Halorhodospira halophila SL1: one gene and its partner. The protein of the gene in region 1 interacts with the protein of each later gene in a pairwise test. Links are inferred from orthologs where the notes say so. Each region holds a gene or a part of one and is shown on either strand. Other genes may lie near its edges. The genes, in order: cysK and cysE.

Region 1 (16,415 bases):
TTCTGATTATTCTCATTGGGCTTGCCTTCTCCGTGCTGAATGCGGATCCGGTCGCCGTGGACATCTTCTTTGCGGAGTTCCAGGTGGCGCTGTCCGTGGCCCTGGTGATCACGCTCATCGTGGGTGCCGCCCTCGGTGCCCTGACCAGCATCGGCGCTGTCTGGCGCCGTCGTCGCGAAATCTCCCGGCTCCGGCGGCAGCTCGGCTACGCCGAGCGGCAGCTGCAGGCCATGCGCCGCGTGCCGCTGGGAGACAGTGACTGACACCCATGCATGAACTGTTGTGGCTACTGCTGCCAGTAGCCGCCCTTTCCGGATGGTGGATCGGCCGGCGCGGCGGGAGTGACGAGCACCACGACGCATTCTCTCCTCAGATTTCCGACGCCTACTTCCAGGGCCTGAACTACCTGCTCAACGAGGAGCGGGACAAGGCGCTGGAGGTGTTTACCCGCATGGTCGAGGTCGACAGCGATACCGCTGAGACCCACCTGGCCCTGGGCAGTGTCTTCCGCCGGCGGGGCGAGGTCGACCGGGCCATCCGCATCCACCAGAACCTCATCGCCCGCCCGTCGCTGACCCGGCGGCAGCGCACCTACGCCCTGCTGGCGCTGGGCGAGGACTACATGAAGGCGGGGGTCTTCGACCGGGCCGAGAAGCTCTTCCAGGAGGTGGTGGAGCAGGACGCCCACGTAGAGCAGGCCCTGCGCCGGCTGCTGACCATCTACGAGCATGAACGCGAATGGGATCGTGCCATCGAGACCGCCGAGCGGCTCGAGCAGGTGGGCGAGGGCGACTACCGTGTGCGGATCGGCCAGCTGCGCTGCGAGCAGGCCGCCCATGCCCTGGCGCGGGGCTACACTGAACACGCGCGCAAGGCACTGCGTCGTGCGCTGAGCGCCGATCCCGACTGTGCCCGGGCCAACATGCTGCTCGGCGACCTGGAGCGCGAACTGGGACGTTACAAGGCTGCCGTCAAGGCCTACGAGGCCGTCGGGCAGCAGGACCCGGCGCTGCTGCCGGAGGTCCTTGATGGCCTGGCCGCCGCCTACCGTGGGCTGGGTCGCTCTGGGCAGATGGAGACCTTCCTGCGGGATACCGTCACCCGCATGCCCGACGGCCGGCTGATGGTCCGGCTGGCGGAGGTCATTCGCGAGCGCCGCGGTACCCAGGCGGCGATCCGCGAGCTGACGCTGATGCTGCGGCGCCAGCCGTCACTGGACGGTATCCGCCGGCTGGTGGCCCTGACCCACTCGGTGGGTGAGCCCATCGGCCCGCGGGAGATGCAGATCCTGCTGGATCTGTTCGAGAAGCTCGAGGCCGGGCGTGCCCTCTACCGTTGCCGGCGCTGCGGATTCTCGGCGCGGACGTTGTTCTGGCAGTGCCCGGGTTGCCAGGGCTGGGCGAGCATCCGGCCGCAGACCGAGACGGAGGACCGATGAGCGTACCTGGCCCGCCGCGGTTGGTCGTGGCGCTGGACTTCCCGGCCGCAGCCCCGGCCGAGGCCCTGGCGGCACAGCTCGATCCACGCCTGTGCCGCTTAAAGGTGGGCAAGGAGCTGTTCACCCGCGCTGGGCCGCAGTTGGTGGAGCGACTTCACGCCCGGGGCTTCGAGGTCTTCCTCGACCTCAAGTACCACGACATTCCCAACACCGTGGCCGGCGCCTGCCGTGCGGCCGCGGATCTCGGCGTGTGGATGGTCAACGTCCACGCCCTGGGCGGCCGACGGATGCTCGAGGCCGCCGCCGAGGCGGTGGCGGCCGCCGAGGGTCGGACCCTGATCACCGCAGTGACCGTCCTGACCAGCCACGACGCGGCGACCCTCGAGGAGATCGGCCTGGCCGGACCGCCCCGCGAGGCGGTCCTGCGCCTGGCCGGCCTAGCCCAGGCGAGCGGGCTCGACGGCGTGGTCTGCTCCCCGGAGGAGGCGGCGGCGATTGGTGAGCGGTTCGGCGCCGGGCTGCTGCGGGTGACCCCGGGGGTGCGTCCGGCCGGTGCGGCTTTGGGGGACCAGCAGCGCATCGCAACACCGGCTGCCGCGGTAGCGGCGGGCTGCGATCACTTGGTCGTGGGGCGACCGATCACCGCGGCGGAGGATCCCGCCGCCGCCGCGGCGGCCATCGCCGCGGAGATCGCCGCCGCCGGATGAGGGCGGGCCTGGGGCTCCACCCGATTGGCGTCGTCGGGACAGACTGCTAAAGTGACTCATGCACCGTCGACACGACGGTGCGCGTCGCCAGGGAGTGGCGACCACAGGCAACCATGATCAGGGAGGATTCGATATGCCTGAGCGATTCAGTGGCGCCGGCCGTGCGCTCATCTCCACCGTATGCACCGCGACCACCCTGCTCCTTGCCGGGGCCGTACAGGCTGCCGGAGGCGTGGATATCAATGCCGCCTCGGCGGATGAACTCGCTTCGGTCCTCAACGGCGTCGGCGAGGCCCGGGCGGAGGCCATTATCGAGGAGCGGGAGGCCAACGGCCCCTTCCAGGATGCCGAGGACCTCTCCCGGGTCAGCGGGGTCGGCCCGGCCACGCTCGAGGAGAACCGGGAGCAGATCCGGGTGGACGGCGCCGACTAGGGGCGCCAGAGCGGGGGGCAGGGCGGCCTGTCCCCCGCCATCGGCGGTTACTCCATGTGCAGCCCGCCGTTGATATCCAGGTTGGCGCCGGTGATGAAGCCGGCGTTTTCCGAGGCGAGGTACTCGATCAGCGAGGCCACCTCGTCGGGCTCGCCGAGCCGCCGTACCGGGATGGTGTCGACGATCTGCTGACGCACCTCCTCTTTCATGGCCATGACCATGTCGGTGGCGAGGTAACCCGGCGAGACGGTGTTGACCGTGACGCCCTTGTGCGCCAGCTCGCGCGCCAGGGACATGGTGAAGCCGTGCATGCCCGCCTTGGTGGCGGCGTAGTTGCACTGCCCGAACTGCCCCTTACGGCCATTGACCGAGGCCACGTTGACGATCCGGCCCCAGCCGCGTCCGGCCATGTCGTCGGCGAACTGCTTGGTGACATTGAAGACGCTGTCCAGGTTGGTCCGCATCACGGCGTCCCAGTTCTCCCGGGTCATCTTCTTGAAGCTGCCGTCCTTGGTGATCCCGGCGTTGTTGACCAGGATGTCCACGGGGCCGGCCTGCTCGTGGACCGCCTCGGCCATGGCCGCGCAGGAATCCCAGTCGGCGACGTCGCACTGGACCGCGTGGATCGGAGCCGTCACGCCGCGCTCCTGCAGCCGCTCCCGCCACTGCGCAACCCGGCCGTTGTCCGCGGTGTAGGTGGTCACGACGGTGTGGCCACTGCGGCCCAGGCGCTCGCACACCGCCGCGCCGAGCCCACCGAGGCCGCCGGTTACCAGTGCCGTCTTCTGGCTCATAAGGTCTCCCCCTTTGATGCCGTTCCTTGTCCGTTTTGTTAGCGCGTGGCAGATGCCGCTGCCCGCCACTTTTTCCCCAGAATAGGGGCTATGCAACCTTTTGCAAATGACGCAGCGCAGCGTCCCCGTAGGTTATGCTGCACATCGGAAATGGCCCTGCGAACCCGATGCCCGGAGGTGGAATGACCGATATGGAGGCGCCCGCGCCCGAAGGCGGGCGGATCTACGACGACTTCGTGGCCACCATCGGCGAGACCCCGCTGGTGCGGCTGTCGCGCCTGGGTGCCGAAGCCGGTTTGGCCGCAGAGCTGCTGGCCAAGCTGGAGATGTTCAATCCGCTGAGTTCGGTGAAGGATCGCATCGCCCTGGCGATGATCGAGGCCGCGGAAGCGGAGGGACGCATCACGCCGGGGCGCTCGACGCTCATCGAGCCTACCTCGGGGAACACCGGCATTGGCCTGGCCTTCATCGCCGCGGCCCGTGGGTACCGGTTGATCCTCACCATGCCGGCGAACATGTCCGCCGAGCGTCGCAAGCTGTTTGCCTTCTACGGTGCCCGGGTGGAACTGACCGACCCGGCGGCGGGCATGCGCGGCGCCATCGACCGGGCCGAGGCTCTGCTCGAGGAGATCCCGGATAGCTTCACGCCGGCGCAATTCAGCAATCCGGCCAATCCCCGCGCACACCGCCTGCGTACCGCGGAGGAGATCTGGCGCGATACCGGCGGGTCGGTGGACGGTCTGATCGCCGGGGTGGGGACCGGCGGGACCCTGACCGGGATCGCCGGGGTGCTCAAGGAGCGCCGGCCCGGTTTCCGCGCCTACGCCGTGGAGCCGGCCGGGTCGCCGGTGCTCTCCGGTGGGGCGCCGGGGCCCCACGGTCTGCAGGGCATCGGTGCCGGCTTTCTGCCGGATACCCTGGATGCCACCCTGGTCGATGAGACCCTGCAGGTGACGGACGACGAGGCGCTGGCCATGAGCCGTCGGGTGGCGAGGCTGGAAGGGATCCCGTGCGGAATCTCCAGTGGGGCGGCGCTGTCGGCGGCGGTCCAGGTGGCCGCCCGGCCGGAGCTGGCCGGACAGCGTCTGGTGGTCATCCTCGCCTCTGGCGCCGAGCGCTATCTATCCACACCCCTGTTCGAGGGGCTGGACGACGAGGCTTAGACAGTGGCGAGGGAGCCGGTGGGCAGGCGGTCGACCGTGCTTGCGTGCCGGAACGCTCCAGAGCCGGTGGGTGCTCCGGCCGTGGGCGGTGGGGGCGTGACAACGGCGCATTGAGCGCACCGAGCAGCGCAGGGGACCCCGAAGGGGTGCGCTCGTCAGCGCCGTTGTCACGCCCCCACCGCCCACGGTTTCACGGAACTGCCCCCGGGCTTCGTCAGCCGCATCGCGCAAGCACGGTCGACCGCCTGCCCACCGGCTCCCTCAACGCTTACGCCTCGTCGTCCTCCCCCAAGGCGAAGAGGGAGGCGTTGCCGCCGGCCGCCGCCGTGTTCTCGGTGACCACCCGTTCGTTGACGAAGCGCAGCAGATAGTTCGGTCCGCCGGCCTTGAACCCGGTACCCGACAGCCCCTCGCCGCCGAAGGGCTGGGAGCCCACCACCGCGCCGACGATGTCCCGGTTGACGTAGGCGTTTCCGGCGCGGATCGAGCGCGTGGCCATCTCCCGGTGGCTGTCGATGCGGCTGTGGACGCCGAAGGTGAGACCGTAGCCGGCGGCGTTGATCCGCTCCACCACCGAGTCGAGCTCCCCCGCCCGCCAGGTGGTGTAGTGGAGCATCGGCCCGAAGAACTCCTCCTGCAGATCCTCGATGGCATCCAGCCGGTAGAGCGACGGCGGCACAAAGTGCCCGCGCTCTCCGGCCTGGCCGAGCGGTGTCCGATGGACCACGCGGCCGGCGGCGGCCATCGCCTCGTGATGGGCCTCCAGCCGCGCCCGGGCGTCGCTGTCGATCACCGGGCCGACGTCGGTGGCCAGCCAGCGCGGATCACCAACCCGCAGGGCGTCCATGGCCCCGCGCAGCATCGCCAGGAACGGCTCAGCGATGTCCTCCTGGATGCACAGCAGGCGCAGCGCCGAGCAGCGCTGGCCGGCGCTGAAGAACGCCGAGCGCAGTACATCCACCACCGCCTGCTCGGGCAGGGCGCTGGAGTCGACGATCAGGGCGTTGAGGCCGCCGGTCTCGGCGATCAGCGGAACGATGGGGCCATCGCGCTCGGCCAGGGTGCGGTGGATCTGCTGCGCCGTGGCCACCGAGCCGGTGAAGGCGACCCCGTCGATCCGCCGATCGGCCACCAGCGGCGGCCCGATGCGCCGGCCCTCGCCGGGCAGAAGGTGGAGCACGTCACCGGGGATGCCCGCCTGATGCATGAGCTCCACGGCTCGGTGGGCGATCAGCGGCGTCTGCTCCGCCGGCTTGGCGATCACCGCATTGCCGGCGGCCAGGGCGGCGGTGATCTGCCCGGTGAAGATCGCCAGCGGCAGGTTCCAGGGGCTGATGCACAGGTAGGTGCCGCGGCCGTGCAGCTGCAGGGCGTTGGTCTCGCCGGTGGGGCCGGGTAACGGGGTCGGTTCGCCCATCAGCCGCCGCGCCTGGACGGCGTAGTAGCGGCAGAAGTCCACCGCCTCGCGCACCTCGGCGATGCCGTCCTTAAGGGTCTTGCCGCCTTCCAGGGTGCACAGGGTCATCAGCTCGGCGGTGTGCGCCTCGTAGAGGTCGGCGAGGCGCTCCAGGGCTCGGGCGCGCTCGTCCACCGGCGTCGCGGCCCAGCGCGGCCAGGCCGCTGCGGCACTGGCTAGGGCCTGCTCCAGGTGCTCGTGGCCGGCCCACAGCACCCGGCCGACGTGCTGGGCGGTATCCGTGGGGCTGCAGACCTCGGCCCAGGTGCCGTCGGCCTCGGTGGCGCCCTGGCCGTTGATGATCGGCCGCGCCTCGCGGGCAGGCTCGGCGGCGGTGGTCATGGCAGCAGCCAGGGCGGCGGTCTCTTGCCGGTTGGAGAAGTCGATACCGCGGCTGTTGACCCGCTCCGGGCCGAAAATCCCGGACGGCAGCGGCAGGTGCGGGTGGCGCAGGGTCGTCCGCGAGCGCAGGTGCTCCACCGGGTCGGCGATCAGCTCTTCCACGTCGCCTTCGTGGATCCGATTGACGAAGGAGGAGTTGGCGCCGTTCTCCAGCAGCCGGCGGACGAGATAGGGCAGCAGCGCCTCGTGCTGGCCCACCGGGGCGTAGATGCGCACCGGCACCCCGCGGCCGGGGCGGGCGTCGACCAGTTGATCGTAGAGGTCATCAGCCATGCCGTGCAGGCGCTGAAACTCGAAGGGCTGCTCGTCGGCCAGTTCCATCACCGCGGCGACGGTGTGGGCGTTGTGGGTGGCGAACTGCGGATAGATCTGCTGCGGGTGGCGGAGCATGCGCCGGGCGCAGGCCAGGAAGCAGACATCGCTGGCCGCCTTGCGGGTGAAGACCGGGTAGTCGTCCAGGCCCTGGATCTGTGAGTCCTTGATCTCGGTATCCCAGTAGGCGCCCTTGACCAGCCGGATGCGCAGGCGGCGCCGGTAGTGCCCGGCCCGCTCGGCCAGCCAGTCGATCCACTCCGGGGCGCGCTTCTGGTACGCCTGCACCGCAATTCCCAGCCCGTCCCAGTCGGCGAGTTCCGGGTCGGCCATCACCGCCTCAAGCACATCCAGTGTCAGGTCGATCCGGGCGGCCTCCTCGGCGTCCACGCATAGGGCGATGCCGGCCTCCCGGGCGCGCCGGCACAGCGCCTGCAAGCGGGGGATGACCGTGGCCTGGACGCGTTCCTCCTGACCGGGCTCGAAGCGCGGGTCGAGGGCCGAGAGCTTCACCGAGACCTCGGCCCGGGCGTCCATGGGCGCATCCGGGTCGGCACTGCGCCCGAAGTGCTCGATGCCGCGGCAGTAGGCCTGGAAGAAGTGCTCGGCGTCGGCCTCGGTGCGCGCCGCCTCGCCGAGCATGTCGTAGGAGTAGCGGTACCCCTTGGCTTCGAGTTTGCGGGCGCGCCGCTGCGCCTCGGGGATGTCGCGGCCGAGGACGAAGGTCTCACCAAGCAGTCCCATCGAGCGCCGCACCGCCCGGCGGATCAGCGGGGCCCCGCGACGGGCGATGGCGGTGTGGAGGCGATCTCCAAACCAGCGCTCGGCGTCGCGGGTGTCCAGGATCCGGCCGGTCAGGGCCAGGCCGAGGGTGGCGGCGTTGACCAGCAACCGCCGGTCGCGCCCCAGGTGCGACGACCAGCCCCCGGTGCCGAGCTTGTCGTGGATCAGCTGATCGGCAGTCGGCGCGTCGGGGATACGCAGCAATGCCTCCGCCAGGCACATCAGCGCCACTCCTTCCTCGCTGGAGAGGTCGTACTCGTGGAGCAGGGCGGTCAGCGAGGACTGGCGGCGCTGGGCGCGGATCATGCCGTGGACCAGGCCCCGGGCGCGCTCCTGGATACGGGAGCGGGTCGCCGGATCGCAGTCGGCCTCCTCAAGCAGGGCGCGGCTGCGGGTGGGTTCATCGATGCGGTAGGCCGCGGCCAGGGCGCGGCGCTCGGCGGGCAGCAGCTGCTCGGGCTCCGGGTGGACGAACGCGCTCATGGCACCTCCTCTGAAGGGTCGGATCGGGCAGCGGATGGCGCTTCTCCCTGCAGGGGGCGTGCCACTGTCCGGATCGCGGGCGGTGGGCTGCGGTCGGGGTGGTCGTGGGGGGAGTGTGGTTCCTGCCAGCCGGATCGGCCAGGGGGGTATCCGGGCGCAGAGCCTTGCACGAAAGCGGTGCCTGGTATTTCATTCCCGCTCACCCGTGGTGCATTCACTGCGCCGATGACGGTCGATCCCGCGGGTGCGGGTCGCGGCACAAAAACTGCACTCAACGGGCGATGATCGTGCCCTGCAGCGGATGGGCCGCGGGGCTTTGCAAGCGAAGGGAGCGGGCTATGGAAGAGAACCTGACTGCGGCCACCTGGTTCTGGCTGTTGGTGCCCATGCTGCTGGTGGTGGCGCTCGCCCTGGTGAGCCTGGTGCGCCACAAGATGCGGGAGGAAGACCGATGAACGGCGAACTCGATCTCAACATCCCGCTACTGGCGACCTTTGTCGTCTACCTGATCCTGATGATCCTGGTGGGGCTGTTCGCCTACCGCTTCACCAAGAGCCTCGCCGACTACATCCTCGGCGGGCGTCGCCTGGGTTCGGGGACGGCGGCCCTCTCGGCCGGCGCCTCGGACATGAGCGGCTGGCTCCTGCTTGGTCTGCCCGGTGCGGTCTACGCCTCCGGGATGAACCAGATCTGGATTGCGGTGGGCCTGACCATCGGCGCCTACCTCAACTGGCAGTTCATTGCCGAGCGTCTGCGTCGCTACACCGAGGTGGCGCGGGACTCGATTACCATCCCGGCCTACTTCGAGAATCGCTTCCGGGACCAGACCTCGGCGCTGCGCGTGGTCTCGGCCCTGGTGATCCTGCTGTTCTTTACCTTCTACACCTCGGCCGGTCTGGTGGCGGCGGGGACGCTGTTCGAGGACACCTTCGGGGTGGAGTACACCCTGGCGCTGGCGATCGGCGCCTCGGTGATCCTGGTGTACACGCTGCTGGGCGGTTTCCTGGCGGTTAGCTGGACCGACTTCATCCAGGGCATCCTGATGTTCGTCGCCCTGATCCTGGTGCCGGTGATCACCGTGATGAACCTCGGCGGCTGGTCGGAGACCGCCGGCGCCGTCGGGGAGCTGGAGCCGGGCGCGCTGGACGCCTTCCACGACGTGACCCTGTTCAGCATCATCTCGCTGATGGCCTGGGGCCTGGGCTACTTCGGGCAGCCCCACGTGCTGACCCGTTTCATGGCCATCCGCAGTCCTCGGGATATCCCCGCGGCCCGGTTCATCGGCATGAGCTGGATGGTCTTCGCCCTGTTCGGCGCCATCTTTACGGGCTTTGCCGGCATCGCCTTCTTCGAGGGCACTGGCACCCTGGACAACCCCGAGACGGTCTTCATGGCCCTGATCCAGGCGCTGTTCAATCCGTGGGTGGCCGGCTGTCTGCTGGCGGCGGTGCTGGCGGCGATCATGAGCACCATCGACTCCCAGCTGCTGGTCTCCTCCTCGGCCCTGTCCGAGGACTTCTACAAGCGCTTCCTGCGTCCGCGGGCCGGTGACCGGGAGCTGGTCTGGGTCGGTCGCGGTACGGTGCTCGGCATCGGGATCTTCGCCACCCTGCTGGCGCTCAATCCGGATGCCGCGGTCCTCGACCTGGTCGCTTACGCCTGGGCCGGCTTCGGCGCTGCCTTCGGGCCGGTGATCATCCTCTCGGTCTTCTGGCGCGGTGCTACGCGCAACGGGGCCCTGGCGGGGATCATCGTCGGCGCGGTGACGGTGGTGGTCTGGGATCTGCTTGAGGGCGGGCTCTTCGATATGTACGAGATCCTGCCCGGCTTCATCCTGGGTACCCTGGCGATCCTGATCTTCAGCCGCGTTGGTGGTCGTCCGAGTGCGGAGATCGAGCGGGAGTTCGACAAGGTCGAACAAGGCACCCGCTAAACCGCGCGTCCATGCCCCCGGGCGTTGGCCCGGGGGCATGGACGGTGGTGGCCGGTTAGTGGTGGCCGATCCAGAAGATCCGGCAATCGCTCACGTAATCAATGGCTTCCGCTGTTTCGGCCAGGGCGGCGGCCTCGGCGTGCTGGCGGGCGGGGTCGCCCTCGGCCTGCCAGGCCAGGTGGAGCTCCACCTCCAGCCGCCCTTGCAGGTAGTGCAGATCGAGGCGGTGGATGCGGTCGGCCAGGGGTTGGTCCGACCAGTGTCGACGCAGGGTGCGCTCCACCTCACGGCGCCTCGGCAGCTGGCGGGTCTGCTCATGCCATGCCGGGTCCTCGTGTTCGACGTGGACCAGCACCTCGGCCACCTCCGGGTTGGCGGCAACCAGGTGCTCGCGCACCGCCTCGGCCACGCGGTGGCCCTCGGAGACGCTGATCCGCGGGTCGACCACCACATGGACATCGATCAGGGTGGATTCGGCCATGTATCGGCTGCGCAGTCCGTGCACGCCGCGGACACCGTCCAGGGCGTGGATCTGGGCCTCCAGCTCGCGCACCTGCTCGGCGGTCAGGCCGGTGTCCACCAGCTCGCGCAGGGACTGCCAGACGAAGCGCAGCCCCATATAGCCGAGCATCGAGGCGACGACGATGGCGCCGACGGCGTCGAGCCACGGCACGCCCGCCAGTACACCGAGGATGCCCACCACCACGACCACCGAGGAGAGGGCGTCGGAGCGGTGGTGCCAGGCGTTGGCGTGGATGATATTCGAGCGCGCCCGCCGGGCCACCACGCGGGTGTACTGGTAGAGGGCCTCCTTGGCGAGGATCGAGGCGAGGGCGGCGGACAGCGCCAGCCAGCCCGGCACCAGCAGGGTCTCCGGGGCGAAGAACAGGCGGTGGACGGCGTCGTAGATGAATCCGCCGGCGATCACCATCAGGGCGGCGCCGATGAACGCCGTGGCGACGGTCTCGATGCGGGCGTGGCCGTAGGGGTGTTCCTGATCGGCGCCGCGGCTGCCGTAGGTGGTGGCACCCAACACCACGCCGTCGGAGATCAGGTCGCTGAGCGAGTGGGCGCCATCGGCGATCAGCGCCTGGGACTGGCCGACGATGCCGGCGCCGACCTTGCCGATGCCGAGCAGCAGGTTGACCACGGCGCCGATCACGGTAACCCGCTGCTTGGCCGGGAGGTGCTCAGCACCGGGTGTTGCGGCATCATCCGTCACGGTGTAGCGCACTCCCTGGCTCGGGCCGGTCCCCCAAACTAGCAGCTCCGTGGTGTGGCGTCCGCGGTCGCGCTGCTGAAAACCCTTTTCAGCAGCCTGCTTTCACCGCTGACGCGGTGGGCCAGGATGAGGCGTTTCCAGGAAAGCCTGGAAAAGCAATGAGTTAGGTCTTTTTAGAGCAAGCGGAACCTGCCGGTTCCGCTTCTACCAGGGTGATGAGAAGACTTTTTCATCACCCTGCTAGAGAAGGAGCAGACCATGATCGAGATGCAACCCATCGGGGTGATTCGCACCCCGCACACCGAGCGCCGCGGCATGCCCGTTCAGCCCAGCGGTGCTGCAGACCATACCGGCGAGGTCGAGGTCGATCCCGCCTACGCCGCCGGGCTCAAGGATCTGGACGGGTTCTCCCACATCACCCTGATCTTCCTCTTCGACCGCAGTGAGGGTTACGAGCTGGAGGTGGTGCCCTTTCTCGACGACCGGCCCCACGGCGTCTTCGCCACCCGGGCGCCGCGGCGGCCGAATCCCATCGGCCTGTCCACGGTGCGCCTGGAAGGGGTGCGCGGCAACATCCTCGATATCCGCGGGCCGGATATGCTCGACGGCACGCCGCTGCTCGACATCAAGCCGTGCACGCCGGAGCTGGGGCCGGAGGAGCCGGTCCGGCGCGGTTGGCTGGATGAGGCCCGCGCGCGCTTCGCTGATGGACGTTCCGATGAGCGCTTCCAAGGAGGTGAGGCATAACGCCGCGGCAGCTGGGGCTGGGCGGTGTTCACCTTTAAAATGAACGAGAAGCGTTCGCAAATGCATGAAGGAGGCACGATGAAGCACCGGGTTCGGCGCATTGCGACCCCCTGGCGTGGCGTGTTGCCGGTGGCCGGAATCGCCGGACTGGCGGCGCCGGCCACGGTCCTGGGCGACTCGGGGGTCGAGGTCCTGCCGCAGGTGACGGTCACCGGGGATCCGCTCGGCAGCCGCACCGAAGGCGAGCTGGTCCGGCCGATCTCGGTGGTGGAGGGCGAGGCGCTGGAGCGCCGTCGCGACGGGGGGACCATCGGTGAGGTCCTCGACGGCCTGCCGGGGATCAGCAATGCCGACTTCGGTCCCGGCGTGGGGCGGCCGACCATCCGCGGCCTGCAGGGCTCCCGGGTGGAGGAGCTGCAGGACGGCATGCGGATCAGCGATGTCTCGGACGAGGGCGTCGATCACGCCGTCGGCGGCGACACCCGGCGGGCGCAGTCGGTGGAGCTGATCCGCGGCCCGGCGACCCTGATGTACGGCTCCGGTGCCGCCGGCGGCGCGGTGAATATCGTCACCAACCGGTTCGACCCGTTCATTGAGGAGCAGGTCTCCGGCAGCCTCTACGGTGCCTACACGGACAACGCCAACCAGCGCCAGGGCTATGCCGGGGTGGAAGTCCCCCTGACCGAGGGCTTCGCCCTGCGCACCGACTACAGCCTGCGCCGCAGCGACGACGCCGACATCTCCGGCTTCCAGCTCGAGGACGGCCGCGAGGGCGATCACTTGATCCGCGACACGCTGGTCAACAGCGACGTGGAGGACGACAGCTGGTCGCTGACCGGCATGTGGTCCGAGGAGTGGGGCTACATCGGCATCGGCTACGACCGCTGGGAGATCGAGTACGGCGTCCCCGAGCCCTTCTTCCCGGTGCATACGGACGATATCAATCTCTCCGACGAGTACGAGCGGATCTACGCCGAGCACGACCGCTTCGACCTGCGCAGCGAGTTCTACGATCCGTTCAACGGCTTCTCGGCGGCCCGGTTCAACCTCTCCTACACCGAGTTCGTCCAGGACGAGGTCGAGTACGACTACGATACGGACACCGGGCGGCTGGACGAGCGGGAGACCGAGGCCGCCTTCGAGCAGGACGAGCTGGACGCCCGGCTGGAGCTGACCCACGATCCCCTGGACGCCCTCGGCGGGCTGCGCGGGACCCTCGGCATCGACTTCCACGACGTGGACTACGTCGGCGCCGATCCCCGCGAGGACAGTGACGACCTCATCCGGCCCAACGAGACCACCTCCACCGGGGTCTTCCTGGTCGAGGAGCTGCCCACCGGCTTCGGCGCCGTGGAGTTCGGCGCCCGGCTGAACCACGAGCGGTCACGGCCGGCGGATGTTTATGACCCGGTGATTGACTCGGTTGGAGATGGCCTGACTGATGTTCCCACTCGGACCTTCGAAGAGGAGTTGGGCAGCCGCACCTTCACCACCGGCAGCGCCTCCGCCGGCGCCCGCTTCGACCTGGACGATCGGCACCGCCTGCGCAGTTCCGTCACCTACGCCGAGCGGGCCCCCTCCGCCGAGCAGCTCTACGCCTTCGGCCGCCACGGCGCCGCCGGTACCTGGGAGGTGGGCAACCCGGACCTCGACGAGGAGCAGTATCTCAACCTGGATATCGCCTTGGAGCGCCACCAGGGCGAGGTCCGCTACGACGCCGCGCTCTTCTACAACCGGGTGGACGACTACATCTACTTCCGGAGCTTCGACGACAACGGCGAGCCGCTGCGCGTTGACAGGGACGCAACTTACGATGCCGAAGGCGATCAGCTGGTCTACAACACCGCCGACGACGTCCACCTCTACGGCCTGGAGTTCGAGGCCGAGCGCGATCTCACGGTGGCGGACTGGCCGCTAACCGCCCGGGCCAGCGGCGACTACCTGCGCGGGCGGTTCCGGGATGGCGGGAGCCTGCCGCGGATGACGGCGCCGCGTCTGGGGATCGGCGTGGACACCGCCTGGCGGACCCTGGACTTCTCGGTGGACTGGCGCCACGTCTTCCGGCAGACCGACACCGGCCCAGCGGAGACCGAGACCGGCAGCTACAACCTGTTGGGCTTCGATATCGGCTGGGACCCCCAGGAGGTCGAAGACCTGCGTGTCTTCGTCCGCGGCCGCAACCTCCTCGACGAGGGAGGCCGGCGGCATGAGAGCTTCTTCAAGGACCGGGCGCCGATCCTCGGCCGCTCGTTCACCGCCGGGGCCCGCTACAATTTCTAGATCGCCGGCTCGCCCGCCCCAGGGCGTTGACCCGGGGCGGGCGGGCCGCTAGCTTGCAGCGATCATGAGCGACTCCTCCGCATCCCGCCTGCCCGCATCCGCGGCCCCCGAGGGGCCCCTCGGGGTGGTGATCACCGGCGGCAGCCGTGGCCTGGGGCTGGCCATGGCGCAGCGCTTCCTCGCCGCTGGTGATGCGGTGGTCCTCTGCGCCCGGGATGCGGAGCGGCTGGAAGTGGCGCGGGCGGAGCTGGTCACGGCCACCGGTGCCGGTGAGCGGCTGCACACGGTGGCCTGCGATGTGGCCGATCCCGAGGCCGCGGAGCGGCTGGCCGATTTCGCCGTCGAGCGGCTGGGGAGCATCCACCGCTGGCTCAACAACGCCGGTACCGCCGGTCGGCACAAGCGGCCGCTGGTTGAGCTGTCCGCGGCGGATATCGCCGAGACCTGCACCACCAATCTCACTGGCTCGATGCAGCTTTGCGCGGCGGCGCTGCGGCGCATGCAGGCGCAGCCGGCGGCACCGGAGCCGCGCTACCACCTGTTCAACTTCGGCTTCTCCGGGCTGGGGGCGCATTTCTCGCGGACCTCCATCCCCCATCGGGTCAGCAAGCTGGGGGTGGCGGAGCTCTCCCGACAGCTGCGCCGGGAGCTGCAGGCGAGTGGCGAGCAAGGCATCGGCGTCCACGAGCTGCGCCCGGGGCTGGTGCGCACCGAGCTGCTGCTCGCCGACCTGCCGGAGCAGGCCCGGCCGATCATCGACCGTCTGGCCGAACCCCCGGAGCAGGTAGCCGACGCCCTGGTGCCCCGGGTGCGCGGCATCACCGGGACCGGACGCACGCTCCAGTACCGCTCACCGCTGGCCACGCTGGTGCGAGCCCTGTCGGCGGTGCCGACCCTGCGCCGCGTGCGCTGACCGGGGCAGCCTGGTCAGCGCACGCGGAACTGCCCCACGCGATCCTGCAGGTCCGCGGCCAGCCGGGCCACCTCCTCGCTGGCGGATGCAACCTGGGAGGCGCCGCTGGCGGTGGCGTCAATGGTCGCCTTGATCTGATTGAGTGAGCGGTTGATCTCCTCGGAGGCCGCGGACTGCTCCTCCGCGGCACTGGCGATCTGGGTGTTCATGTCGGTGATGGTGCTCACCGAGTCGGTGATCGCGCCCAGTGACTCGGATGCCCGTGCGGCGATGGTCACCGCCTGGTTCGAGCTGCTGCGGCCGTTCTCCATCGCCTGCGCGGCGTCTTCGATGCGTCCGCGCAGGGTGTCGAGGATCTCGCGGATCTCTTCCGTGGAAGACTGCGTGCGGGTGGCTAGCTTGCGCACCTCCTCGGCCACCACCGAGAACCCGCGGCCGTTCTCGCCGGCGCGGGCCGCCTCGATGGCGGCGTTGAGGGCGAGGAGGTTGGTCTGCTCGGTGATCTCGTGGATCACGTCGAGCACCTTGGTGACCCGCTCGGCGTCCTGGTTGAGCTGCTGGACGACGCCGGCGGCGGTCTCGGCCTGCTCGGCCACCTGGCGGATCTCGTTGGCATTCTCCTGCACGACATCCGCGCCGGAGTGGGCGGCCTGATCGGATCTCCGGGCCGCCTCGGAGGCGTCCGAGGCGTTCTCGGCGACCTGCTGGATGGTGGCGGCCATCTCATTCATGGAGGTGGCCACCTGCTCGGTCTCGGACTGCTGCTCGCGCAATTGGCCGCTGGTCTCGCGCACCGAGGCGGAGAGCTCCTCGGCAGAGGCCGAGAGCTGGGTCGAAGCGTCCGAGACCGAGCCAATCAGTTCCTGCATCCGATCGACGAAGGCGTTGAAGTTGCTCGCCAGCTCGCCGACCTCATCCCGGGTCTGAACTTCCAGCCGCTGGGTGAGGTCGGCATCGCCGCTGGCGATCTCGCCCAGGGCTCGGCTGGTGGCGGCGATGGGGCGGGCGATTCGCCGGGCCACCAGTACGATGATACCGCCGAGCACCAGAACCGCTGCGCCGAAAATCACCAGCAGGTTCTGCCGCAGGTCGCGGGCCGCGGCCATCAGTTCCGACTCCGGAACGGCGATCCCCAGGGACCAGCCGGAGAGCCCGGAGACCGGGGCGAAGGATGCGGTATAGGCGGTGCCGTCGGCGTCGGTGAAGGTGCCCACGCCGCGTTCGCCGTCGACCATGCGCTGGGCGATCGCACGATAGTCCTCGTCCCCGGATTCCAGCGCGTTCTGCTCCATGCGCACGTCCTCGTCGGGGTGGGCGACGGTCAGGCCGTCGGCGCCGAGCGCCCACGG
Region 2 (9,819 bases), 1.3 Mb from region 1 along the record:
AACGCCGAGCGGGAGCGCGACCGCATCCGCGATCTCGGGTTGCCGGCCTACATCGAGTCGCCGGACGGCGAGGGGTCGTCGTTCCACCGTGTGCGCATCGGTCCGGTCATGGAGCGGGACGAGGCGCAGGCGTTGCTCGAGCGCGCCGCTGACGAGGCCGGGGTGGAGGGGTACGTGGTGTCGCGATGAACTGGCTCGACCTCGTCATCGTCGGCGTCATCGCACTGTCGGCGGGGATCAGCCTGATCCGCGGTTTCGTGCGCGAGGTCCTCTCGGTACTCGTCTGGGTGGCCGCCTTCTGGATCGCGGTGCGCTATTCCGGGGCCGTGGCGCTGTTGCTCGAGGAGTGGATCGCCTCGCCGACGATCCGCCTGGGTGCCGGTTTTGTCGGGCTCTTTGTGGGCACGCTGATCCTCGGGGCGCTGCTCAATAATGCCCTCTCGGTGTTGGTGACGCGCACCGGGCTCGGGGGCACCGATCGGCTTCTGGGCGTGTTGTTCGGGGCTGCGCGTGGCGCGGTGGTGGTGGCGCTGGTGGTGTTGCTGCTCGGTTTCTCGCCAATGACCCAGGAGCGGGCCTGGCAGGAGTCGGTGGTGCTGCCGGGGATCAAGCCGTGGATCTGTCGAGCCGGCCTGGATGCCTGGCTGGAGGACTTTGATTGGCAACCGCCCGTTGAGGGCGAGGCAATGGAGGGCTTCGATGGCTTGCCGGATTACTGGGCCGAATACTGCGCCGGGCGGCGGCCGTGAGTCCGTCGGCCGTTCCGGTGCCTAGCAAGAGGTAGGAGCAATCCATGTGTGGCGTAATCGGAATGGTGGCCAAGGGGCCGGTGAACCAGGACCTTTACGAGGGGCTGACCGTGCTCCAGCACCGGGGTCAGGACGCTGCCGGGATCATTACCTATGACCAGGGGCAGTTGAGCCTGCGCAAGAGCAACGGCCTGGTGCGGGATGTCTTCCGGACCCGGCACATGATGCGCCTGACCGGCAATGTCGGTATTGGCCACGTTCGTTATCCCACCGCCGGCTGCGAGAGTTCCGCCGAAGCGCAGCCTTTCTACGTCAACTCGCCCTACGGCATCTCGCTGGCGCACAACGGCAACCTGACCAATACCGAGGAGCTCAAGCAGGAGCTCTTCCGTACGGACCGACGCCATATCAACACCAACTCCGACTCGGAGATCCTGCTCAACATCCTCGCCCACGAGTTGAGTGTCTGCCCCCACGGCCGGCTCGAGCCCAGCGATCTGTTCAGTGCCGTCGAGCAGGTCCACCGGCGCTGCCACGGCGCCTACTCGGCCGTGGCGATGATCAACGGCTACGGCATTCTCGCCTTCCGTGACCCCTTCGGCATCCGCCCGCTGTGCTTCGGCGAGCGCGATACCGAGCAGGGGCGGGAGTACCTGATCGCTTCGGAGAGCGTGGCGCTGGATATGCTCGGCTTCCGCCTGGTGCGCGAGGTGGCTCCGGGCGAGGCGATCTTCATCGACATGGATGGTGTCCTGCACACCCGCCAGTGTGCCGAGGATCCTATCCACGCCCCGTGCCTGTTCGAGTACGTCTACCTCTCCCGGCCCGACTCCATTGTCGACGGCGTGGCCGTGCACAAGGCACGTCTGCGTATGGGCGAGCGGCTGGCGGCCAAGATCCGGCGCGAGTGGCCCGATCACGATATCGATGTGATCATCCCGATCCCGGACACCAGCCGCACCGTCGCCATGCAGCTGGCCTACCAGTTGGGCGTGGAGTCCCGGGAGGGCTTCATCAAGAACCGCTACGTCGGGCGCACCTTCATCATGCCCGGGCAGGCGGCGCGCAAGAAATCGGTGCGTCAGAAGCTCAACCCCATCCCGCTGGAGTTCGCGGGCAAGAACGTCCTGCTTGTGGACGACTCGGTGGTCCGGGGCACCACCTCGCAGCAGCTGGTGCAGCTGGCCCGCGAGTCCGGGGCGCGGCGGGTCTATCTCGCCTCCGCCGCCCCGCCGGTGCGCTACCCCAACGTCTACGGTATCGATATGCCGGCCCCCGAAGAGCTCATCGCCCATAACCGAGATGAGGCCGAGATCACGGCGGCGATCGGTGCCGACCGCATGATCTACCAGGAACTCGACGACCTGGAAGCGGCCGTGGCCGATGGCAATCCGGAGATCCGGCAGTTCGATAGTTCCTGCTTCAACGGGCACTACGTGACCGGAGGCGTCAGCCAGGACTATCTGCGTGGCCTCTCTCAGGCACGTGCCGATGCCGCCAGGGAACAGGCGGGCAGCGACCAAGACTTGGAGATCGTGGATGTGCACAACCAGGCCTGATGACGATCCGCTCGCCGGGTTCGAATCCCGGGCGGTGCGAGCCGGTCAGGTGCGCACCGATGCCCAGGAGCAGTCGGAGCCCATCTACCCGACCTCCAGCTTTACCTTCGAGAGTGCCGCACAGGCGGCCGCGCGTTTCTCCGGTGAGGACCCCGGGAACGTCTACTCGCGTTTCACCAACCCGACGGTGCGGACCTTCTGCGACCGCCTGGCCGCCCTGGAGGGCGGGCAGGCCTGCGTCGGGACGGCTTCAGGCATGTCGGCGGTGCTGGCGACGTGCCTGGGGCTGCTGCAGGCCGGCGACCACGTGGTCGCCTCGCGGACCCTCTTCGGGACCACCCTGTCGCTGCTGACCAAGTACCTGCCGCGCTGGGGCATCGAGGTCAGCTGGGTGCCGTTGAGCGACGAGCGGGCCTGGGCTGATGCGGTGCAGCCGAACACGCGCCTGCTCTTTGCTGAGACGCCCTCCAACCCCCTCAACGAGGTGGTGGACATCCGCCGCCTCGCGGAGGTGGCCCATGCCCACGAAGCCCTGTTGGCGATCGACAACTGCTTCTGTACCCCCGCCCTGCAGCGCCCGCTGGAGATGGGGGCCGACCTGGTGATCCACTCGGCCACCAAGTACCTGGACGGTCAAGGTCGCTGTGTCGGTGGCGCGGTGGTTGGCGACGCCCAGCGCGTGGGGGAAGAGATCCACGGTTTCATCCGCACCGCCGGGCCGTGCATGAGCCCGTTCAACGCCTGGGTGTTCCTCAAGGGATTGGAGACGCTGTCCCTGCGCATGCATGCGCACAGCCGGAATGCCCAGCAGGTGGCGGAGTGGCTGCAGGGCCATCCCGGCGTCGAGCGGGTCCACTACGCCGGGCTGCCGGACCATCCCCACCACCGCCTGGCCGCGGCGCAGCAGAGCGGGTTCGGCGGGATTGTGGCCTTCGAGCTCCCCGGAGGCCGGGAGGCAGCCTGGCGTCTGATCGACAGCACGCGCATGCTGTCGATCACCGGCAACCTGGGGGACACCAAGTCCACCATCACCCATCCGGCGACCACCACCCACGGCACCATCTCCGATGAGTTGCGCGCGGCCGCCGGCATCCGCGAGGGGCTGGTGCGGGTTTCCGTTGGGTTGGAGGATCCGGCGGATATCATCCGCGACCTGGAGCGCGGCCTGGGGTGAGGCCGCGCCGGGCAGCGCGATCAGCCGGTGGGTAGCTCAGCGGCGTGGGCGCGGATGGTGTTCAGCAGGCCACTGTGGACCTTGGGGGCGCCCGCGACGACATGACCGGTGGCCAGGGCCCGGTCCTCGCCGGTGATGTCTGTCACGATGCCGCCCGCCTCGCGCACCAGCAGGGTACCGCCGGCGATATCCCAAGGTTTCAGGCCCAGCTCGAAGTAGCCGTCTAGCCGCCCGGCGGCCACGTAGGCCAGATCCAGCGCCGCGGAGCCGGCGCGGCGCATGTCCTCGGCGTGCTCGGTGACCGCGGAGAACATGCGCAGATAGGCCGGCATCAGCGCCTGGTTCTTAAACGGGAAGCCGGTGCCGATCATGGCCCCGTCGACGCTACGGCGCTGCGGCACGCGGATGCGTCGGCCGTCGAGTTGTGCACCGTTGCCCCGCGAGGCGGTGAACAGCTCTTGGCGCAGCGGATCGTAGATGGCTGCCGCCTCGAGCTGGTCTTCTTTCTGCACGGCAATGGATACGCCGATGTGCGGATACCCGCGCAGGAAATTGGCCGTGCCGTCCAGCGGATCAATGATCCACGTATACTCCGCCTTGCTCTGCGCATGTCCCTGCAGGCCGCCCTCTTCGGCGAGAATGGCGTGCTGCGGATAGGCGCGTTGGATCGTCTGCACGATGGCCGCCTCGGCCTGGCGGTCGATGTCGCAGACGAAATCGTAGCGGCCTTTGGACTCGACCTGGACCCGGTCGAGTCGATCGATGTTGCGGACGATGAGATCCCCGCCAGCCCGTGCTGCACGGACTGCGATGTTGACCATTGGATGCATCGGGAAAGCTCCTACGCTGGACGCGCTACAGGATAACAGCAAAACTGATGCGATTCAGACCGGGAGGCCATCTTGAGCCTTGAACGCACACGTATTGTGTTGGTCGGGACCACCCACCCCGGCAACATCGGCGCGGCTGCGCGAGCCATGCGCACCATGGGACTGCGGGACCTCTACCTGGTGGACCCGCAGTGTGACCCGGGCGACCCGGAGGCCGTGGCCCGGGCCGCCGGCGCGGGCGATGTCCTGGAGCGGGCGCGGACTGCTCCGGACCTTGCCACGGCCCTGACCGGCTGTCGCCTGGCCTTTGGGCTGTCGGCGCGCAGTCGTGCCGAGCGGCAGCCTCGGCTGGAGTTGCGCCCGGCCGCCGAGTCCGCTGTCGCCCAGGGGGGTGACGGTGACCTGGCGTGGGTGTTCGGGCGGGAGCGCACCGGCCTGACCAACGCCGAACTCGACCATTGCCACTACCTGGTGCAGATCCCCACGGATCCGGATTACAGTTCCCTGAATGTGGCGCAGTCGGTGCAGCTGGTAGCGTGGGAGTTGCGCATGGCGGCCGCGGCCGGGGGGCCGGTGCAGGGCCAGGCGGAGGAGCCGCCCGCGGCGGTGGATACGCTGGAGCGTTTCTTCGATCACCTGGAGGAGATGGCCGGTCGGGTGGGTTATCTCGACCGGCACAACCCCGCGCTGACGATGCGGCGGCTGCGTAACATCTTTCGCCGCGCATGGCTGACCGAGGATGAGGTACGGATGCTGCGCGGTCTGATCAGCCACGTACTCAACCCGCGCCGCTGGCGCGAGTCCAATTGTCGTAAAGGGTAGATGGATGCTGCGACGCCTGCGTGAGGATATCCGCTGTGTCATGGATCGCGATCCGGCCGCTCGGAACGCCTTCCATGTGGTGACCACCTATCCCGGTTTCCACGCCCTGATCCTCCACCGCATCAGTGCCCGCCTGTGGCGCTGGCGGTTGCGCTGGGTGGCGCGCATGCTCGGGCTGTTTAGCCGCTGGGTGACGGGCATCGAGATCCATCCGGCGGCGCGGATCGGCCGGCGGTTCTTCATCGACCACGGCATGGGCGTGGTCATCGGCGAGACCGCTGATATCGGCGATGACGTGACCCTCTACCACGGGGTCACGCTGGGAGGAACCAGTTGGCAATCGGGTAAGCGCCACCCGACCCTGGGTCATGATGTTGTGGTGGGGGCCGGGGCCAAGCTGCTCGGGCCCATCCGGGTGGGCAGCGGCGCGCGCATCGGCTCCAATGCTGTGGTGCTCAAGGACGTCCCCGAGGGGGCGACCATGGTTGGGATCCCGGCGCGTCAGGTTGGCGAGCGCAAGCGCAGTGCTGACGGCGACGAGCAGCGGGCCCGGGTGGCTCGGCGCATCGGCTTCGACGCCTACGGCACCACCGAGATGCCCGACCCGGTGGCCCAGGCGGTCAACGCCATCCTGGACCACATCCACGTCACCGACCGGCGCATCGAGGAGCTGTGCAGCGCCGTGCAGCAGATGGGCGGCCGCCTGGAAGAGACCCGGGTGCCGGATCTGGAGGTGGATGAGAGCTCGGTGGAGAAGGCGTGTGGCGAGCGCCCCGAGGACGCTTCCCGTTAGTTGCGCGGAGCCCCTAGAATGCAAACAGGCACGTTACCGCGGTGTGCCCAGTGACAGGAGGCAAGCTATGCCAGTGACCCTGACCGAACGTGCCGCGCGGCATGTCGAGAAGATGCTCGCCAGCGAGGATGCCGCGCAGGGCCTGCGCCTGGGCATCAAGGCGAGCGGCTGCTCCGGTTTCGCCTACGTGGTGGATTACGCCCAGGAGATCGGCGAGCAGGATCTGGTCGTCGAGAACCACGGGGTGAAGGTGGTGGTGGCGCAGCAGCATCGGCCCTTCCTGGAAGGGACGGAGGTGGACTACGTCCGTGACGGCATCAACTACCGTTTCGATTTCCGGAATCCGAACGTCCGGGATCTGTGTGGGTGCGGCGAGAGCTTTGCCGTCTGAGCGACGGGGCGCGCGGCGTTGTCGGTGCTGCCGGTGGGGGGTAGACTGTCAGGCTGCCCAAGGCGCCGCAGCACCTTAGCGCTGCGGCTTTTTTGTTGAAAGCCAAACCGTCAGGAGATGTAATGGCCGTCGAGCGAACCCTTTCCATCATTAAACCGGATGCCGTCGCGCAGAACGCCATCGGCGAGATCCTTGCGCGCTTCGAGCGCTCCGGGCTGCGTGTCGTGGCCGCGCGTATGGTGCGGCTGAGCACCGAGCAGGCCGAGAGCTTCTACGCCGTGCACAAGGAGCGCCCCTTCTTCAACGATCTGGTCGGCTTCATGACCTCCGGGCCGGTGATGGTGCAGGTCCTCGAGGGCGAGGATGCCATCCGCAAGAACCGCGAGATCATGGGCGCCACCAACCCCAAGGAGGCCGCCGCCGGTACCCTGCGCCACGACTTTGCCGAGAGCATCGACGCCAACGCGGTTCACGGATCGGATAGCCCCGAGACGGCGGAAAACGAGATCGAGTTCTTCTTTAAGGCCGATGAGATCTGCTCCCGCTGACCACGAGGCGGTGCATGCCGAGCGCCGGTCGGGTCCGGTCGAGCTGCTAGGGCTCGATCGGCCCCGGTTGGCGGCCTTCTTCGATACCCTGGGCGAGAAGCGGTTTCGCGCCCGGCAGATCATGCAGTGGCTGCATCAACGCCACGTGTACGACTTCGACGAGATGACCGACCTCAGTAAGGCGTTGCGCCAGCGGCTGCGTGAGCACGCCCGGGTCGGTCTCCCCGAGGTGGCTGCGGATCAGCAGGCCAGCGACGGCACCCGCAAGTGGGTGGTGCGCCTGGCCGACGGCAACTGTGTCGAGGCCGTCTACATCCCCGAGCCCAAACGCGGGACGCTGTGCATCTCCTCCCAGGCCGGGTGCCCGATGGGTTGCACCTTTTGCGCCACCGGCGAGGGCGGTTTCTCGCGGAACCTCACCGCTGCCGAGATCGTGGGTCAGGTCCATGTGGCGCGCCAGCACCTTCCGGAGGGGGCGATTACCAACATCGTCTTCATGGGAATGGGCGAGCCGTTGCTCAACTTCGACCCGGTCATTTCGGCCTCACGCGTGTTCACCGACGACTACGGGTTCGTGCTCTCCAAGCGTCGGGTGACCATCTCGACCTCGGGCGTCGTCCACGCCATCGAGCGCATGCAACGCGTCACGGATGTCAGCCTGGCGGTATCGCTGCACGCGCCCAACAACGAACTGCGCAACCAGTTGGTCCCGCTCAACCGCAAGAATCCCCTCGAGCGCCTGCTGCCGGCCTGCCACGCCTATATCGCGGAAAAGCCGCATCGGCGGATCACCTGGGAGTACGTCATGCTCGATGGGGTGAACGATCAGGACGAGCACGCCCGCGAGCTGCTCCAGCGGCTGCGCGGGATCCCGTCGAAGGTGAACCTGATTCCGTTCAACCCCTATCCCGGGGCGCGCTACGGCCGCACGCCGGACCGCCAGGTGCGCCGGTTTGCGGATCGGCTGCTCGAGCACGGACTAACCGCGACCATCCGCGAGACCCGCGGGGATGACATCGACGGCGCCTGTGGACAACTCGTCGGCGAGATTCGCGACGCCCGGGCCAGCAAGGTGGCGAGACCGGCGTGAGGCGAGCGGGGCCCATGCTGGCGGTCCTGATGGTTGCAGGTTGCGCGACCGGGCCCGAGGTGCCTGACGATCGGCGCGCAGCCGATAGCCACGCTGGAGCGGGTCTCTACTTGATCGCCGAAGGGCAGCCCGATCAGGCGCGGTCGCGCCTGGAGCGCGCCTTGCAGATCGATGCCGAGCACCCCCAGGCGCTGACCGGGATGGGGCTCGTCGCCGAGTCGCAGGGCGACGCGCAGGCGGCTCATGGGTACCATCAGCGAGCAGCGCAGGCCGATCCCGACTCGGGGGCGATCCTGAATAACTGGGGACGCAGCCTGTGTCGTGCCGGAGAGGAAGACGACGCGTTGGCGGTCTTCGCCGAGGCTGCCCAGGTCGATGGCTATGATGCCGCCGAAGTGCCGCTGACCAACGCCGCGCGCTGTGCCCTCGACGCGGGACGCGAAGACGCCGCCGCCCGACGGGCGGACGCGGCCGTCGAGGCGGCACCAGAGTTCGCTCCGGCGCGTGTGGTGCGCGGGGAGCTGCGCTACCGCCAGGGGGCCCTCGAGGCAGCCGCAGACGACCTGGCGCGGGCTCGTGACAGCGGTGGTGCCGGGGCGCGCGGCCTGTACTGGTCGGCACGTGTGGCAGCAGCCCGGGACCGACCTGAGGAGGCCGCTGCCTTCGCGCAGAGGCTGGCCGAGCGCTTCCCCGGTTCGGAGTGGAGCGAACGTTTACACGCGGATGAGGTCGGGCCATGAGTGATGAGACGGCGCACGGGGACGGCGACGGAGCGCGGCCGCCAGGCGGCGACCCGGCAGCGGCGGAGGGGGAGGGTGCCCCGCCATCGCCGGGGCAGCAGCTGCGGCGCGCCCGTGAGGCGCAGGGGCGAACCGTACGAGCCGTGGGGGCGAGCCTCAATCTCCCGGCGGACCGGGTCACCGCGCTGGAAGAGGACGACGATGAACGCCTGCCGCCGCCAACCTTTGTGCGCGGGTACCTGCGCGCCTACGCACGGCTGGTGGGGCTCGACCCCGAGGCGGTGGTGGAGGCCTACAACCGGCGCCGGGGGAGCGATCCAGTCAGCGAGGAGCGGGCCGTGGGCAACGTGGCGGCCGTCGAGCCCCGGTCGTCCGGGCGGGGCCCGCGACGGCGTCGCTGGCTACCGGCCGCGCTCCTGCTACTTCTGATCGCCGTGGCTGTGGTCCTCACCGCGATCCTGCTCGATGACAGGGAGCCGGAGCCGGCTGGGCCGGGCGAGGAAACGGGCCAGCCCCCGGAGTCCGCAAGCGAGCAGTCGGGCACGCCGAGCACCGGTGTGCGTCGGACGTCGATGGATTCGGAGTAGCGTTTTGTCGAACAAGGGGATTCAAAGCATTCGCGGGTTCTCGGATATCCTTCCGGAAGAAAGCCCGTTGTGGCAGTACGCCGAGTCGGCGATTCGTCGGGTCCTGGAGTCGTACGGGTACCGCGAGATCCGTCTGCCGGTGCTCGAACGCACCGAGCTCTTCAGCCGGTCCATCGGCGAGGTGACCGACATCGTCGAGAAGGAGATGTACACCTTCGACGATCGCAATGGCGACAGCGTTACGCTGCGCCCTGAGGGCACGGCCGGCTGTGTCCGGGCCGGGATCCAGTCCGGCTTGCTGCACAATGCCGAGCCGCGGCTGTGGTACGCCGGCCCGATGTTTCGCCATGAACGCCCGCAGAAGGGGCGGCTGCGGCAGTTCCACCAGGTCGGCGCCGAGGTCTTCGGCATCCCGGAGCCCGAGCTGGATGCCGAGATGATCATCATGACCGCGCGTATGCTGCGCGAGTTGGGGCTTTCCGACGTGCGGCTGCAGCTCAACTCGTTGGGTACCCCCGAGAGCCGTGCGGCGCACC

Evidence for each region.
Region 2: the proteins of cysK (region 1) and cysE interact in binary tests that used the Escherichia coli proteins (3 or more experiments, as listed by UniProt). The link is inferred for Halorhodospira halophila SL1 from one-to-one orthologs.

The regions. Positions count from the first base shown.
Region 1 is NC_008789.1:620,097-636,511, reverse strand. Bases 2,665-5,544 are described here. They hold cysK (cysteine synthase A), read left to right. Parts: upstream 2,665-3,554; coding sequence 3,555-4,535; downstream 4,536-5,544. Other genes in these bases: putA (bifunctional proline dehydrogenase/L-glutamate gamma-semialdehyde dehydrogenase PutA), read right to left, coding at 4,804-5,544; phbB (acetoacetyl-CoA reductase), read right to left, coding at 2,665-3,372. Also shown: HHAL_RS02855 (LapA family protein), read left to right, coding at 1-263; lipopolysaccharide assembly protein LapB, read left to right, coding at 269-1,438; pyrF (orotidine-5'-phosphate decarboxylase), read left to right, coding at 1,435-2,145; HHAL_RS02840 (ComEA family DNA-binding protein), read left to right, coding at 2,279-2,578; more of phbB, read right to left, coding at 2,626-2,664; more of putA, read right to left, coding at 5,545-7,971; sodium/proline symporter PutP, read left to right, coding at 8,423-9,904; HHAL_RS02815 (cation diffusion facilitator family transporter), read right to left, coding at 9,960-11,126; tsaA (tRNA (N6-threonylcarbamoyladenosine(37)-N6)-methyltransferase TrmO), read left to right, coding at 11,385-11,873; HHAL_RS02805 (TonB-dependent receptor), read left to right, coding at 11,952-14,153; HHAL_RS02800 (SDR family oxidoreductase), read left to right, coding at 14,218-15,066; HHAL_RS12490 (methyl-accepting chemotaxis protein), read right to left, coding at 15,081-16,415.
Region 2 is NC_008789.1:1,962,587-1,972,405, reverse strand. The notes cover bases 4,159-7,032. They hold cysE (serine O-acetyltransferase), read left to right. Parts: upstream 4,159-5,138; coding sequence 5,139-5,927; downstream 5,928-7,032. Other genes in these bases: rlmN (dual-specificity RNA methyltransferase RlmN), read left to right, coding at 6,847-7,032; ndk (nucleoside-diphosphate kinase), read left to right, coding at 6,441-6,866; HHAL_RS09045 (HesB/IscA family protein), read left to right, coding at 5,995-6,318; HHAL_RS09055 (RNA methyltransferase), read left to right, coding at 4,385-5,134; HHAL_RS09060 (inositol monophosphatase family protein), read right to left, coding at 4,159-4,312. Outside these bases: HHAL_RS09080 (SPOR domain-containing protein), read left to right, coding at 1-189; HHAL_RS09075 (CvpA family protein), read left to right, coding at 186-749; purF (amidophosphoribosyltransferase), read left to right, coding at 794-2,308; HHAL_RS09065 (O-succinylhomoserine sulfhydrylase), read left to right, coding at 2,289-3,482; more of HHAL_RS09060, read right to left, coding at 3,503-4,158; more of rlmN, read left to right, coding at 7,033-7,956; HHAL_RS09030 (tetratricopeptide repeat protein), read left to right, coding at 8,067-8,696; HHAL_RS12715 (helix-turn-helix domain-containing protein), read left to right, coding at 8,693-9,283; hisS (histidine--tRNA ligase), read left to right, coding at 9,288-9,819.